2 regions of the Streptomyces sp. NPDC002018 genome follow, and region 2 is predicted to be linked to the other one. Evidence: riboswitches for the same ligand, from Rfam matches in the RefSeq annotation. Region 2 holds a riboswitch; the other holds the start of a gene.
What was found. Region 2 has a riboswitch for glycine ahead of gcvP (aminomethyl-transferring glycine dehydrogenase). Riboswitches for the same ligand answer to the same signal wherever they lie in the genome.
Positions count from the first base shown of each region.

Region 1 (6,469 bases), on a different contig from region 2:
AGGTTCAGACCCATGATCGTGTCGCCGGGGGAGAGCAGCGCGAACATCGCCGCCGCGTTCGCCTGGGCGCCCGAGTGCGGCTGGACGTTCGCGTGCTCGGCGCCGAACAGCGCCTTCACCCGGTCGATGGCGATCTGCTCGATCACATCGACATGCTCACAGCCGCCGTAGTAGCGGCGGCCGGGGTAGCCCTCGGCGTACTTGTTGGTCAGGACGGAGCCCTGCGCCTCCATGACCGCGACCGGAGCGAAGTTCTCCGAGGCGATCATTTCGAGCGTCGACTGCTGACGGTGGAGTTCGGCGTCGACGGCGGCGGCGACGTCCGGGTCGAGTTCATGGAGCGAGGAGTTCAGAAGCGACTTCGAAGTCATCACAGTCCCTGGGGTCTCAGTTGCCGGAGCGCGTCAGTTGCCGGAAAAGTCTCGGTACTCGTCGGCGGTGAGCAGATCGGCCGGCTCCTCCGCCACGCGTACCTTGAACAGCCAGCCGCCTTCGAACGGAGCGGAGTTCACCAGGGAGGGGTCGTCCACCACGTCCTGGTTCGTCTCGGTGACCTCACCGGTCACCGGGGCGTACAGATCGCTGACCGACTTGGTCGACTCCAGCTCCCCGCAGGACTCGCCCGCGGTCACCGTGTCACCGACCTCCGGAAGCTGGGCGAAGACGACATCGCCGAGGGCATTGGCGGCGAACTCGGTGATCCCGACCGTCGACACCCCGTCCACGGGGTCCGTCAGCCACTCGTGCTCCTTGGTGTAGCGGAGCTGCTGGGGGTTGCTCATGACCTGAATTCTCCTGTACGCGGGGGAGTGGTGCGGAACCGCTGTCTTGCGGAACGAGACGGGAACGGGGCGGAAAACGGGGTGGAAAACGGGATGGAAGGGGAAGGCGCCGGCGCGCGAAGGGATGCCGCCGATGACGTCCGTATCACTTCTGGCGCTTGTAGAAGGGCAGCGCCACGACCTCGTACGGCTCGTGGGAGCCGCGGATGTCGACACCGACGCCCGCCGTGCCCGGCTCGGCGTGCGAGGCGTCGACGTACGCCATGGCGATCGGCCTGCCCAGGGTGGGGGAGGGGGCGCCCGAGGTGACCTCGCCGACGACCTTCCCGTCCGCGACGACCTGGTAGCCGGCGCGCGGGACCCGGCGGCCCTCGGCGATCAGGCCGACCAGCTTGCGGGGCGGGGCGCCCGCGGCCCGCTCGGCCGCCGCCTCCAGGGCCTCGCGTCCGACGAAGGCGCCTCCGTTCGACGTCTTCTCGAACTTCACGACCCGGCCGAGGCCCGCGTCGAACGGAGTCAGAGCGGTGCTCAGCTCGTTCCCGTACAGCGGCATGCCCGCCTCCAGCCGCAGGGTGTCGCGGCAGGAGAGCCCGCAGGGCACCAGGCCGGCCCCCTCACCGGCCTCGGTCAGCGCCCGCCACAGAGTCTCGGCGTACCGGGGCTCGACGAACAGCTCGAAACCGTCCTCGCCGGTATAGCCCGTCCGGGCGATCAGCGCCGGGACACCGGCCACCGTGCCCGGCAGACCCGCGTAGTACTTGAGCCCGTCCAGGTCGGCGTCGGTCAGCGACCTGAGGATGCCGGGTGACTCCGGCCCCTGGACGGCCAGCAGCGCGTACGCGTCACGGTCGTCGCGCACCTCGGCGTCGAAGCCGGCCGAGCGGGCGGTCAGCGCGTCCAGCACGGTCTGCGCGTTGGAGGCGTTGGCGACGACCAGATACTCGTCCTCACCGAGGCGGTAGACGATCAGGTCGTCCAGGATCCCGCCGTCCTCCTGGCAGATCATGGTGTAGCGGGCGCGGCCCACGGCGACGGCGCCGATATTGCCGACCAGCGCGTGGTCCAGCAGCCCGCCGGCGGCGGGACCCGAGACGGTGATCTCGCCCATGTGCGACAGATCGAAGAGCCCGGCCCTCGTCCGGACCGCGTGGTGCTCGTCGCGCTCGCTGCCGTAGCGCAGCGGCATGTCCCAGCCCGCGAAGTCGGTCATGGTCGCGCCCAGCGCGCGGTGCACGGCGTCGAGGGCGGTGGTACGGGGGGTGCTGCTCGGGGGGGCGTGATGCATCGGTGTGGCTCCCAGGGCATGACGGCGAGGACGGTCCTCCCCATCTGTCATCGGAACCTGAGAGGTTCACCACGACCACACGTACTCGGGGTCATGACTTGCACCTTGGGTGGAGCCGCAGCGCTGCGGCCCGCTTTTCAGATCTGCCTCATCCACGCGGTACGGGGCCTGAGAGATTCAAGGGAGGGACTTGCTCCTTCGGCGCCCGGCGCACACGGTGACCGGGACTCTCCCGCGCGGATTCAAACGGCCGGTATGCAGTTGGCGGGCACATCATCGCACGCATTCGGGTGGTTCGGAGCGCCTGGCCCGCAAGTTGCCGGAGGGCGTGAAAAGCTTGTACCGCATTACCATTTCTTTACACTTTGTGGGCAAGGGTCATGGGCCAGGCCGACTGAGCTGACAGGGGGGACGGCGATGACGTCGCAGGGGTCCGGCGCGTATGTGACGAGGGCGGGGGTGCCGTCACAGCAGGGGGTGTCCGACCGGGAGGCCGCGGCACGCCCCGTGGCGGTCGTACGGGATCTCCGGGAGCGCCGGGGCCGGGTCCCGGGCGCCCTGGCCTTCACCGCGGGGGACCTGGTGGTGGTCTCCGGACTGCCGGGCAGCGGGAAGTCCACCCTGATCCGGCGGGCCGCCGAGGGCGGCGGGATCGACTCCCAGGACGCCAGGGACCGCTGGGAGCGCAGACTGCCGGGCGGGCTCCCCTACGCCGTCTACCGCCCCCTCGTCCGTATGGCGCATTACGCGGGACTGCGGCGCGCGCTCCGCTCCGGCCGGAGCGTGGTCGTCCACGACTGCGGTACGCAGAGATGGGTACGGCGCTGGCTGGCCCGCGAGGCCCGAAGACGCGGCCGCCGGCTCCATCTCGTCCTGCTGGACGTCCCGCCGGACGTGGCCCGCGCGGGCCAGCGGGAGCGCGGCCGGGGGGTCTCCGGCTACGCGTTCGCCCGCCACCGCAGGGCCGTCGGCCTGCTGCTGGCCGGCGCCGCGGCGGGCCGGCTGCCCCGGGGCTGTGCCACGGCGGTGCTGCTGGACCGGGACGCCGCGGGAGCCCTCGACCGGATCGCCTTCCCCGCCGCCGCGGGCGAGTGACGCGGGACTGACCACCGCACGGGCGGGTACGGGCCCCGGCCTGCGGCGTTAGGGTGCTGCGGCAGGCACGAGGGCGGAGGAAGACACAGTGGATACTGCATGGCCGGGCAATGAGCTGGAAGAGGTGCTCGCCGCCTCGCTCGGCAGCCAGGGGGCGGGCGGCCGGCTGGTGGAGGTGCTCGGACGCAGCGAGGTCTGGGTGCCGCTGCCCAACGGGGGCGGACCCGACAGCCTCGCCCTCGATCTGCCGACCCTGGAGATAGAGGGCGCTCCCTATGTCCCGGTGTTCAGCTCCCAGCAGCAGTTCCTCCAGTGCGTGGGCGCCCATATGCCCTTCACCGTCGCCCCGGCCCGTGACTTCGCCCGGGGGCTGCCCCCGCAGCTCGGCATAGCGGTCAACCCGGGCGGCATGGTCGGGATGCCCCTGCCGCCGCCCGCCGTCGCCGAACTGTGCCGGGCGGGCCGCACGCCGCTCGACGGACCGGCCGCCGGCGGCCGGGTCAGGCTCTTCGAGCCGGACTGGCAGGAGGACCCGGTCGACTTCCTCACCGCCGCCGCGGCCGAGTTCGAGGCATCCGGTGTGGTGCTCTCGGCCCGCCGCGCGCTCGCCAGTGTTGAGGGGGACTCCCCGGCGCTCTTCATCGGCGTACAGCTCTCCTCCTGGGAGGCCGCCGACCGCAACGCGCCGCTGGACGCGCTCGGCCGCGCGCTGGGCCGGGTACGGGTGGACTGGCCCGTCAATCTCATCCTGCTCGATGTGGCCCAGGACCCGGTCGGCGACTATCTGCTGGCGAAGATACGGCCCTTCTACCAGCGGGCGTAGCCCGAGCGGCGACGCGGCGCGCGGGAGGCGGCTCGGGTACGTACGGCCTTCGCGGGTACGTACGGCCTTCGCGGGTACATCCCGCCTTCGCGGGTACGAGCAGGCCACAGAAGTGCGGCCGCGCCCTCGCCCGCGCGGGAAGCACACCGGGCGTCAAGGCGGTGTCAGGGCGGGCGCCTAAGCTGGTTCCATGGCTGAGCCCCCGCACCGGACGCCCGGACAGGCCCTCCCGCACGGGGGTCACGGGGTCCGGGGGTGCGGGCCGAATGGCGGATCGAAGAGGGGCGGGACCCACAGTGAGCGCGTCAGGCACCGCGGCGGCCGGGCAGGTCGAGCAGATGCTGCGCCAGGTGACGCCAGGACGCTACGACGCGTACGAGGCGCTCCTCCAGGCCCTCGCCGACGACAGCGTCTGGATGCTGCTCTGGCACGGCCGGGCCGGCTCGCCGGACGCCCAGTACGGGAACATGGAGATCGACGGACTCGGGTACGCCCCGTGCGTCACCTCCGCCCAGGAACTCGCCGTCAGCGGCTGGACCCGTGCGTACGAGGTGGTCTCCGGCCGGGACATCGCCCGCGCGCTCTACCCGGACCGCTGGGGCATCTGGCTCAACCCGCACGCTCCCGGCGGCGGGGTCGGCATCCCCTGGCTCGATCTGCGGCGGATCGCCACCGGGCTCGACCGGATGCCCGCGGGACCGCTGCGCCTCTCCGAACCGGCCATCGAGCTTCCGCAGTTCTACGCCCTGCTCACCCAGAACGCCCACCGCACCGCGGCGGTCCGCTCGCTGCGCCGCGCCTGGGTGCAGCCGGCGCTCGGCGTCCCGTATCTGACGATCGGGCTCGATCTGTACGACACGAGCCCGGCCTCGGTGGACTCCGTGCGCACCATGATGCGGCAGTCGATCACGGCGGTCCCGGACGGACTGCCGGTCTCGACCGTGGCGATGTCCGACGAGTACGACCCGGTGACGATGTGGCTGCGCGCCAACTCCCGGCCGTTCTACGACCGTGAGGCGCACGCCTCTCCCGCGCCCACATCGGGCTACGGCTATCCGCCGCCCGCCTCCCACGCCTACTGAGCCGCCGCCTGCCGGGCCACCGACCGGGCCACCGCCCGGGTCGCCGTCTGCGGGGCACCGTGGGGCGGGCGATACGGATGCTCCGGTTCCGCCCGATATCGAGCGAGATGAACCGCATGTCCGATCTGGTGGAATAGTGACCGAGATGGTCCGCTGAGACGGGCGAGCCGTCCGGATAACGGAAACCCTCTACCCGCATCACGTTTGAGCAAACATTCCCCGTTGGGGCTGGCGGGTGATCGCGAAGTGGTTGAAGACTCCGTGGAGCAAGTGGTCTCGGCCTAGTGTGCGATGCGCTGACAGAAGCAGTTCCCGCCACAGGGGGACCACATGTGCCATGTGATGTGAAAGAGCCGCTACAGCGGCGGTCATGGGCCGGCCACCGTCGGCCGAGAGGGGTCTCCAGCGCAATGACGGCACCTATCGAGACCACCGGGTCGGCGGCGCAAGCGCAGCCGGAAGCGGTCCTGGAGGGCGCCGGGGGCAAGCAGATCGAAGGCCGTTCGCTCGGCCGGATCGCGTGGACGCGTTTCAAGCGGGACAAGGTCGCCGTAGCGGGCGGCGTCATCGTGATCCTGCTGGTTCTTGTCGCCGTACTGTCCAAGCCGATCCAGTCGGTGTTCGGACTCGACCCCAACGCCTTCAACCAGGATCTGGTGGATCCCGCCCTGCTGGCGCCCAAGGGGTCCTTCGGCGGCATCAGCTGGGACCACCCGCTGGGCGTCGAGCCGCAGACCGGGCGTGACATCCTGGCCCGCATCATCGAGGGCTCCTGGGTCTCTCTGGTGGTCGCGGCCGGATCGACGTTGCTCTCGGTCGTCATCGGCGTCGTGATGGGCGTCGTGGCCGGGTTCTACGGCGGCTGGGTGGACAGTGCCATCAGCCGCCTGATGGACACCTTCCTCGCCTTCCCGCTCCTGCTCTTCGCGATCTCGATCTCGGCGTCGCTCCAGGGCAGCGCGTTCGGCCTGGAGGGGCTGCCCCTCCGCATCGCCGTGCTGATCTTCGTGATCGGCTTCTTCAGCTGGCCGTACATCGGCCGGATCGTGCGCGCGCAGACGCTCAGTCTGCGGGAGCGGGAGTTCGTGGAGGCGGCCCGGTCACTGGGCGCGCGGGGACCGTTCATCCTGTTCCGGGAGCTGCTGCCGAACCTGGTCGCGCCGATCCTCGTGTACTCCACCCTGCTGATCCCCACCAATATCCTCTTCGAGGCTTCTCTGAGCTTCCTGGGCGTGGGTATCGCTCCGCCGCAGGCTTCATGGGGCGGCATGCTGTCCACCGCGGTCGACCTCTACCAGGTCGACCCGATGTTCATGATCATCCCCGGCATGGCGATCTTCATCACCGTGCTGGCGTTCAATCTGCTGGGGGACGGGCTGCGTGACGCACTCGACCCCCGTGG
Region 1 covers NZ_JBIASO010000005.1:256,934-263,402, reverse strand. The annotation lists gene glyA (serine hydroxymethyltransferase) at 1-371, opposite strand, end outside; gene gcvH (glycine cleavage system protein GcvH) at 405-782, opposite strand; gene gcvT (glycine cleavage system aminomethyltransferase GcvT) at 928-2,067, opposite strand; glycine riboswitch at 2,215-2,312, opposite strand; gene ACFYYH_RS10670 (AAA family ATPase) at 2,485-3,162, shown strand; gene ACFYYH_RS10665 (enhanced serine sensitivity protein SseB) at 3,251-3,985, shown strand; gene ACFYYH_RS10660 (enhanced serine sensitivity protein SseB C-terminal domain-containing protein) at 4,282-5,067, shown strand; gene ACFYYH_RS10655 (ABC transporter permease) at 5,478-6,469, shown strand, end outside.
Region 1: linked by a shared signal. The riboswitch ahead of gcvT (glycine cleavage system aminomethyltransferase GcvT) and the one ahead of gcvP (aminomethyl-transferring glycine dehydrogenase) in region 2 are both predicted to bind glycine.

Region 2 (6,469 bases):
CCGGTCACGTCCCGACCTAGGGCCGACCTCTGACCCGATTGCTGACAGTGACGTCCGCACCCGCCCGTGCACCACCTCACGCATCACCCTGTCTCCAGAAGTGAGAGGCAACCCACCATGCCGCTGCATGTTCCCCCGGCTCCCGCGCCCGCGCTGCGCAGCGTCCTCGCGGCACTCGGTTCCCCTACCGCCGTGCGTGACGCCCGCACTCCCGCTCTCCAGTCCGTCCAGGGACCGTTGAGCCCCGAACTGCCGCTTCCCGTCCATGTGCTCAGTCATGTCTCCCCGGCAAGCCGTACCGGCACCGCCGAGGGCCGCACACCGCAGACCAGACTCGCGGGCTGGCGGTTCCTGATCCACAGTGGCGACCGCGCCGTGGCCGCCGCCGACACCATGCTCACCGCGGACGGCTGGGCCTTCTCCCGGTTCTTCGAAGGCCCGTACATCACCGCCACGGAGCGTGCGCTCCGGCAGGCGGAGACCCTGGGGACCGCCTACCAGCCGAGGCTGCTGTCGGTCCCCGAGCTGTACATGCTCACGCTCTGGCTGCACGGCGACACGGAGGCCGACGCCTCCACCGGCGCACCGGCGCCGGCCGACATCCTGGTGCCTCTCGCCCCGGCTCCGCCGGGCTTCGCCGCCCACCGTCCGCACCGGGTGGCCGAGTTGCTGCCGAGGATCGGACTGCGGCTCGCTCCCGCTCCACTCCTGCGCACTCCGGCCTGAAGCGCTTTCCCTGTTTCGCCCGTACTGTGTGGTCCGTACTCCCGGCTCGTCCCCGCGTTCTCGGCGTCTTCCTTTGTGCCCCGCGGCCCTTCGGTCGCGGGGCACTCCTTTTGCCCATGCGGAGTAGTCCTCTCAGGTCACCCTGAACCACCCGAAAGGACAGTCAAGTTGAACTGAACCGTCCGGCCGGGTGACACGTCCTTAAGCAGAAGGAAGAGCTGCCGCGAAATCCCTGCGGATTGCCATCTGTAGGGCAACACTAGGACTGGACCAAACAGATACGGGGGGCGGCCATGACCACATCGAGCCGCAGGACACACACCACGACACAGCGAAAGAACTCGCCCATGTGCCAGCACCAGCCAGCCTGCCCGACAGCCGACTCCGCCGCCCGCGACGCCGCACGACTGATGGCGCACCACCCGGAGCAGGGCTGGAGTCTGCTGTGCAACGGCGTCCTGCTCTTCGAGGACACCGGTGAACTGCTGCCGGACGGGAAGATCATCGCCCCCCACCGGCCGCTGCGCAGCGAGCAGGTCGTGACGGCTGCCTGAGGCCGTCGGGCGGCCTCCGGGCCGCCGGACGAAGGGGGCCGGCCCGGAGAGATTCCTCCGCACCGGCCCCGACGCGTGACGGCCCGGACATATCACCGTCCGCCCCGACGCGTCCTGACGGCCCGGACGCGTGACGCGCCCGCCCGTCCCCGTCAGTGGTCGTACGCGTCCAGCGGCGGGCAGGAGCAGACCAGATTGCGGTCGCCGTACGCGCCGTCGATACGGCGGACCGGCGGCCAGTACTTGTCCGCCGCGGAGACCCCGGCCGGGAAGACCGCCTCGTCGCGGCCGTACGGATGCGCCCACTCACCGCCGAGCGCGGCCGCCGTGTGAGGGGCGTTGCGCAGCGGGTTGTCGTCCGCGGGCCACTCGCCCGACGCGACCTTCTCGATCTCCCGGCGAATGGCGATCATCGCCTCGCAGAAGCGGTCGATCTCGGTCAGGTCCTCACTCTCTGTGGGCTCGATCATCAGCGTGCCCGCCACCGGGAAGGACATGGTCGGCGCGTGGAAGCCGTAGTCGATCAGCCGCTTCGCGATGTCGTCGACACTGACACCCGTGGCCTTGGAGAGCGGGCGCAGATCGACGATGCACTCATGGGCCACCAGTCCGTTGGGACCGGTGTAGAGGACCGGGTAGTGGGGCTCCAGCCGCTTGGCGATGTAGTTGGCGGCGAGCACGGCGACCTGTGTCGCGCGCTTGAGCCCCTCCCCGCCCATCAGCCGTACGTACGCCCAGGAGATCGGCAGGATGCCGGCCGAGCCCCAGGGGGCGGCCGAGATGGGTCCGACGCCCGTGGCGGGACCCGCCGCCGGCTGGAGCGGGTGGTTGGGCAGATACGGCGCGAGGTGCGCCCGTACCCCGACGGGGCCCACACCGGGACCGCCGCCGCCGTGCGGGATGCAGAACGTCTTGTGCAGATTGAGATGGGAGACGTCGGAGCCGAACCGGCCCGGCTTGGCGAGCCCCACCAGCGCGTTGAGGTTGGCGCCGTCCACGTACACCTGGCCGCCCGCGTCGTGCACGGCCGCGCAGATGTCCCCGATGTGCTCCTCGAACACCCCGTGCGTGGACGGGTACGTGACCATCAGAACGGCCAGTTGGGGCCCGTGCTGGGCGATCTTGGCGCGCAGGTCCTCGACATCGACGTCGCCGTCCTCACGGGTCCTGACGACGACGACCTTCATCCCCGCCATCACCGCGCTCGCGGCGTTCGTGCCGTGCGCGGAGGACGGGATGAGGCAGACCGTGCGCTCCGTGTCGCCGTTGGCCCGGTGGTAGGCCCGTACGGCCAGCAGCCCCGCCAGTTCGCCCTGCGAGCCCGCGTTGGGCTGGAGGGACACCGCGTCATAGCCGGTGACCTCGGCGAGCCGCTCCTCCAGCTCCCGGATCAGCGTCAGATAGCCCTGGGCCTGCTCGGCCGGGGCGAAGGGGTGCAGCGCGCCGAACTCGGGCCAGGTGACCGGCTCCATCTCGGTGGTCGCGTTCAGCTTCATGGTGCAGGAGCCGAGCGGGATCATGCCCCGGTCCAGCGCGTAGTCACGGTCGGCGAGCTTGCGCAGATAGCGCAGCATCGCCGTCTCCGAGCGGTACTGGTGGAAGACGGGGTGCGTCAGATAGTCGTCGGTGCGCAGCAGCGCCCCGGGCAGGGCGTCGTCCGTCGCCGCGTCCAGCGCGTCGAGGTCGCCGTCGACCCCGAAGGCGGTCCAGACGGCGGTCAGTTGGGTACGGCCGGTGGTCTCGTCGCAGGCCAGCGAGATGTGGTCGGCGTCGACGAGATGGAGGTTCACGCCGTCCTCGCGGGCCGCGGCGACCACCTCGGCGGCCCGGCCGGGGACACGGACGGTGAGGGTGTCGAAGTAGGCCTCGTGCACGACCTCGACACCGCCCGCGCGCAGGCCCTCGGCGAGGAGCGTCGCGTACCGGTGGGTGCGCCGGGCGATGCCGCGCAGCCCCTCCGGGCCGTGGTAGACCGCGTACATGCCCGCCATGACGGCGAGCAGCACCTGGGCGGTGCAGATGTTGCTGGTGGCCTTCTCGCGGCGGATGTGCTGCTCACGGGTCTGGAGCGCCAGCCGGTACGCCTTGTTCCCGTCGGCGTCCACCGAGACCCCGACGAGCCGGCCCGGCAGGCTGCGGGCGAACTTCTCCCGGACGGCCATGTATCCGGCGTGCGGACCGCCGAAGCCCATCGGGACGCCGAAGCGCTGGGTGGTCCCGACCGCGATGTCCGCTTTCAGTTCACCGGGCGAGGTGAGCAGGGTGAGGGCGAGCAGATCGGCGGCGACGGTGACGATCGCGCCGAGGCCGTGCGCCTGCTCCACGACGGGCCTGATGTCCCGTACGGCGCCGGAGGCGCCCGGGTACTGGATCAGCACACCGAAGACACCGCGCTCGGCGGCCTCGGCCGGGATGCCCTCGCTCAGATCGGCGACCACGACCTCGACACCGGTCGGCTCGGCGCGGGTCCTGATCACGGCGACGGTCTGCGGCAGGGCGTCGGCGTCCACCAGGAAGACACCGTCCTTGACCTTGCCGACCCGGCGGGCGAGCGCCATCGCCTCGGCCGCGGCCGTGCCCTCGTCCAGCAGGGAGGCGCCCGAGGTCGGCAGTCCCGTCAGGTCGGCGACGACGGTCTGGAAGTTCAGCAGCGCCTCCAGGCGCCCCTGGGAGATCTCCGGCTGGTACGGCGTGTACGCGGTGTACCAGGCCGGGTTCTCCATGACGTTGCGCAGGATCACCGGCGGGGTGAACGTGCCGTAGTAGCCGAGCCCGATCATCGGCGCCAGCACGTCGTTGCGCGAGGCGAGCGTACGCAGTTCGGCGAGCACCTCGGCCTCGGTGCGCGCGCCGGGAAGGTTCAGTGCCTCCGTGCTCTTGATCACATCGGGCACCGCGGCGGCGGTCAGCTCGTCGAGCGAGCCGTAGCCGACCTGCGCCAGCATCTTCGCCTGGGCCCCGGCGTCGGGCCCTATGTGGCGCTGCTCGAAGGGGGTGCCCCGCTCGAGCTGCGAGAGCGGAATGCGGTGGGCTGTCATCGGGAGGCCTCCTGGTCCGACACGACCTACGAGGGGCACCAGGACGCGGGTGCCCGGACGGCCTCCCCCTCTGTCATCTCAACCTGAGAGCTTCACCGGTCCGCCTCGCGGCGGGCCGGCTTTCACCGTCGGTGAGAGCGGATGCCGACCGACGCCCGCCCTGCTTTCCAGAGTGACCTCGTCCGCGCGGTACGGGGGCCTGAGAGATTCCGGGGAGGATTTGCTCCTTCGGCGCCTCCGGCCATCTCTCCGGAGGACTCTCCCGCACGGGGTCAGCAGCCACCGTCAGACTACCAGCGAGGCCTTCCGTACGGCTTTCGAGTGGCCGCCGCCGGGGATCTGCCCTTTTGTAGTGGTACGCGCATGTGCGACCAGCTGGAGGGACCGTGGAGACCGATATCGATCCGCGCAGTCTGATAGGGCGCAAGGCGTTCGACCGCAATGGCCACAAGCTCGGCACCGTGGACGAGGTGTATCTCGACGACGCCACGGGCGTCCCGGAGTGGGCCGCGGTCCGCACCGGGTTCTTCAGCCGTGACGCCTTCGTCCCGCTCGCACCCAGCACGCTGGTGGACGACGCGCTCCAGGTCCCCTTCGAGCGCGCGCTGATCAAGGACGCCCCCGACTTCGGTGTCGGCCGCCACCTCTCCCCGGAACAGGAGCTCCAGCTCTACCACCACTACGGTCTCGCCCTGCCCGAGCCGGAACCCGAGCCACCCGAGCGGCCCGGCTCCCTGTCCGACCGGGACTCCGAACGCGACTTCGGCCGGCTGGCCGGTCAGGACGACTGACCGGCGTCCTGCGGTCCCGGCACCAGGGGCAGCGGCTCGGAGAGCGCCAGCTCGGGATCGTCCACCCAGAACGTCCTCACCCGTCCCGGCGCGGACCCCGGTTCCTCGAACCGTACGGTCACGCGCCGCAGTCCGCTGCCCTGGACCCATCCCGCGCCGTAGGCGGCGTGCCGCACATCGTGTCCGGCCGGGAAGCGCCGCTCGGCCGGTGCCTCCGGCTCCTGTGCCGGCGCGCCCCCGTCCGCCCGCGGCGGCGATTCCGCGGGCCGCGCCGCGCCGTCGTCCGCCGCTGTCCCCTCCGCCGCGCCCACCGGCGCCTGGGGGGTGGCCTCGGGCCGCTCGGCCGCCGCGGCCTGCGCGAAGAGATCCTCCTGTGTGAAGTCCGCGAGGCCGGTCACGCCCACGCCCAGCAGCCGCACCCCGCCCGTCGTGTCCACCGACTCCAGCAGCCGCCCCGCCGCCTCCCGCACCACCCCCGGATCGTCGGTGGGCCCGCGCAGCGTCTCCGAACGGGTCAGCGTCGAGAAGTCGTACCGCCGCACCTTGAGCACGACGGTCCGCCCCGAGTGCCCGGCCGCCCGCAGCCGCCGCACACACCGGTCCGCGAGCCGGTCCACCTCCGTGCGCACCCGGACCCGGTCGTGCAGATCGACGTCGAAGGTGTCCTCGACCGACACGGACTTGGCCTCGCGCTCCGACACCACCGGCCGGTCGTCGTGCCCCAGCGCCATCCGGTACAGCGAGGCACCGTGCGACTTCCCCAGCAGCCGTACGAGTTCGTCCTCGCCCGCCTCGGCCAGCTCGGCGACCGTGGTCATCCCCGCCCGCCGCAGATGCTCGCCGGTCGCGGGCCCCACCCCGGGCAGGATCCGCACCGGCATCGGCCCCAGCAGCTCGCGCTCCGTGCCCGGCTCGATGAGGACCAGCCCGTCGGGCTTGGCCTGCTCCGAGCCGATCTTCGCCAGCATCTTGGACCCGGCGAGCCCCACGGAACCCGAGAGCCCGGTGACCGCCCTGATGTCCGCGCGCAGCCGCTCACCGGCCACGAGCGCCGAGGCCGTGTCATGGGCGGATCCGCCGGCCTCCAGATCCACGAAGGCCTCGTCCAGGCTCAGCGGCTCCACCAGCGGGGAGAGCCTGCCCAGCAGTCCCATGACCTGCTCGCTGACCGTGCGGTAGAGCGCGAAGCGCGGCACCAGATACGCCGCGTTCGGCGCCAGCCGTCTCGCCTGGGCCATCGGCATCGCCGAGTGCACCCCGAACCGCCGCGCCTCGTACGAGGCCGTCGAGACGACCCCACGCGGGCCCAGCCCGCCCACCACCACCGGTTTTCCACGCAGACTCGGCTTCGCCGCCTGCT
Region 2 covers NZ_JBIASO010000008.1:358,732-365,200, forward strand. The annotation lists gene ACFYYH_RS16450 (hypothetical protein) at 118-726, shown strand; gene ACFYYH_RS16455 (DUF5999 family protein) at 1,074-1,280, shown strand; gene gcvP (aminomethyl-transferring glycine dehydrogenase) at 1,433-4,318, opposite strand; glycine riboswitch at 4,496-4,593, opposite strand; gene ACFYYH_RS16465 (PRC-barrel domain-containing protein) at 4,705-5,109, shown strand; gene ACFYYH_RS16470 (DNA polymerase IV) at 5,097-6,469, opposite strand, start outside.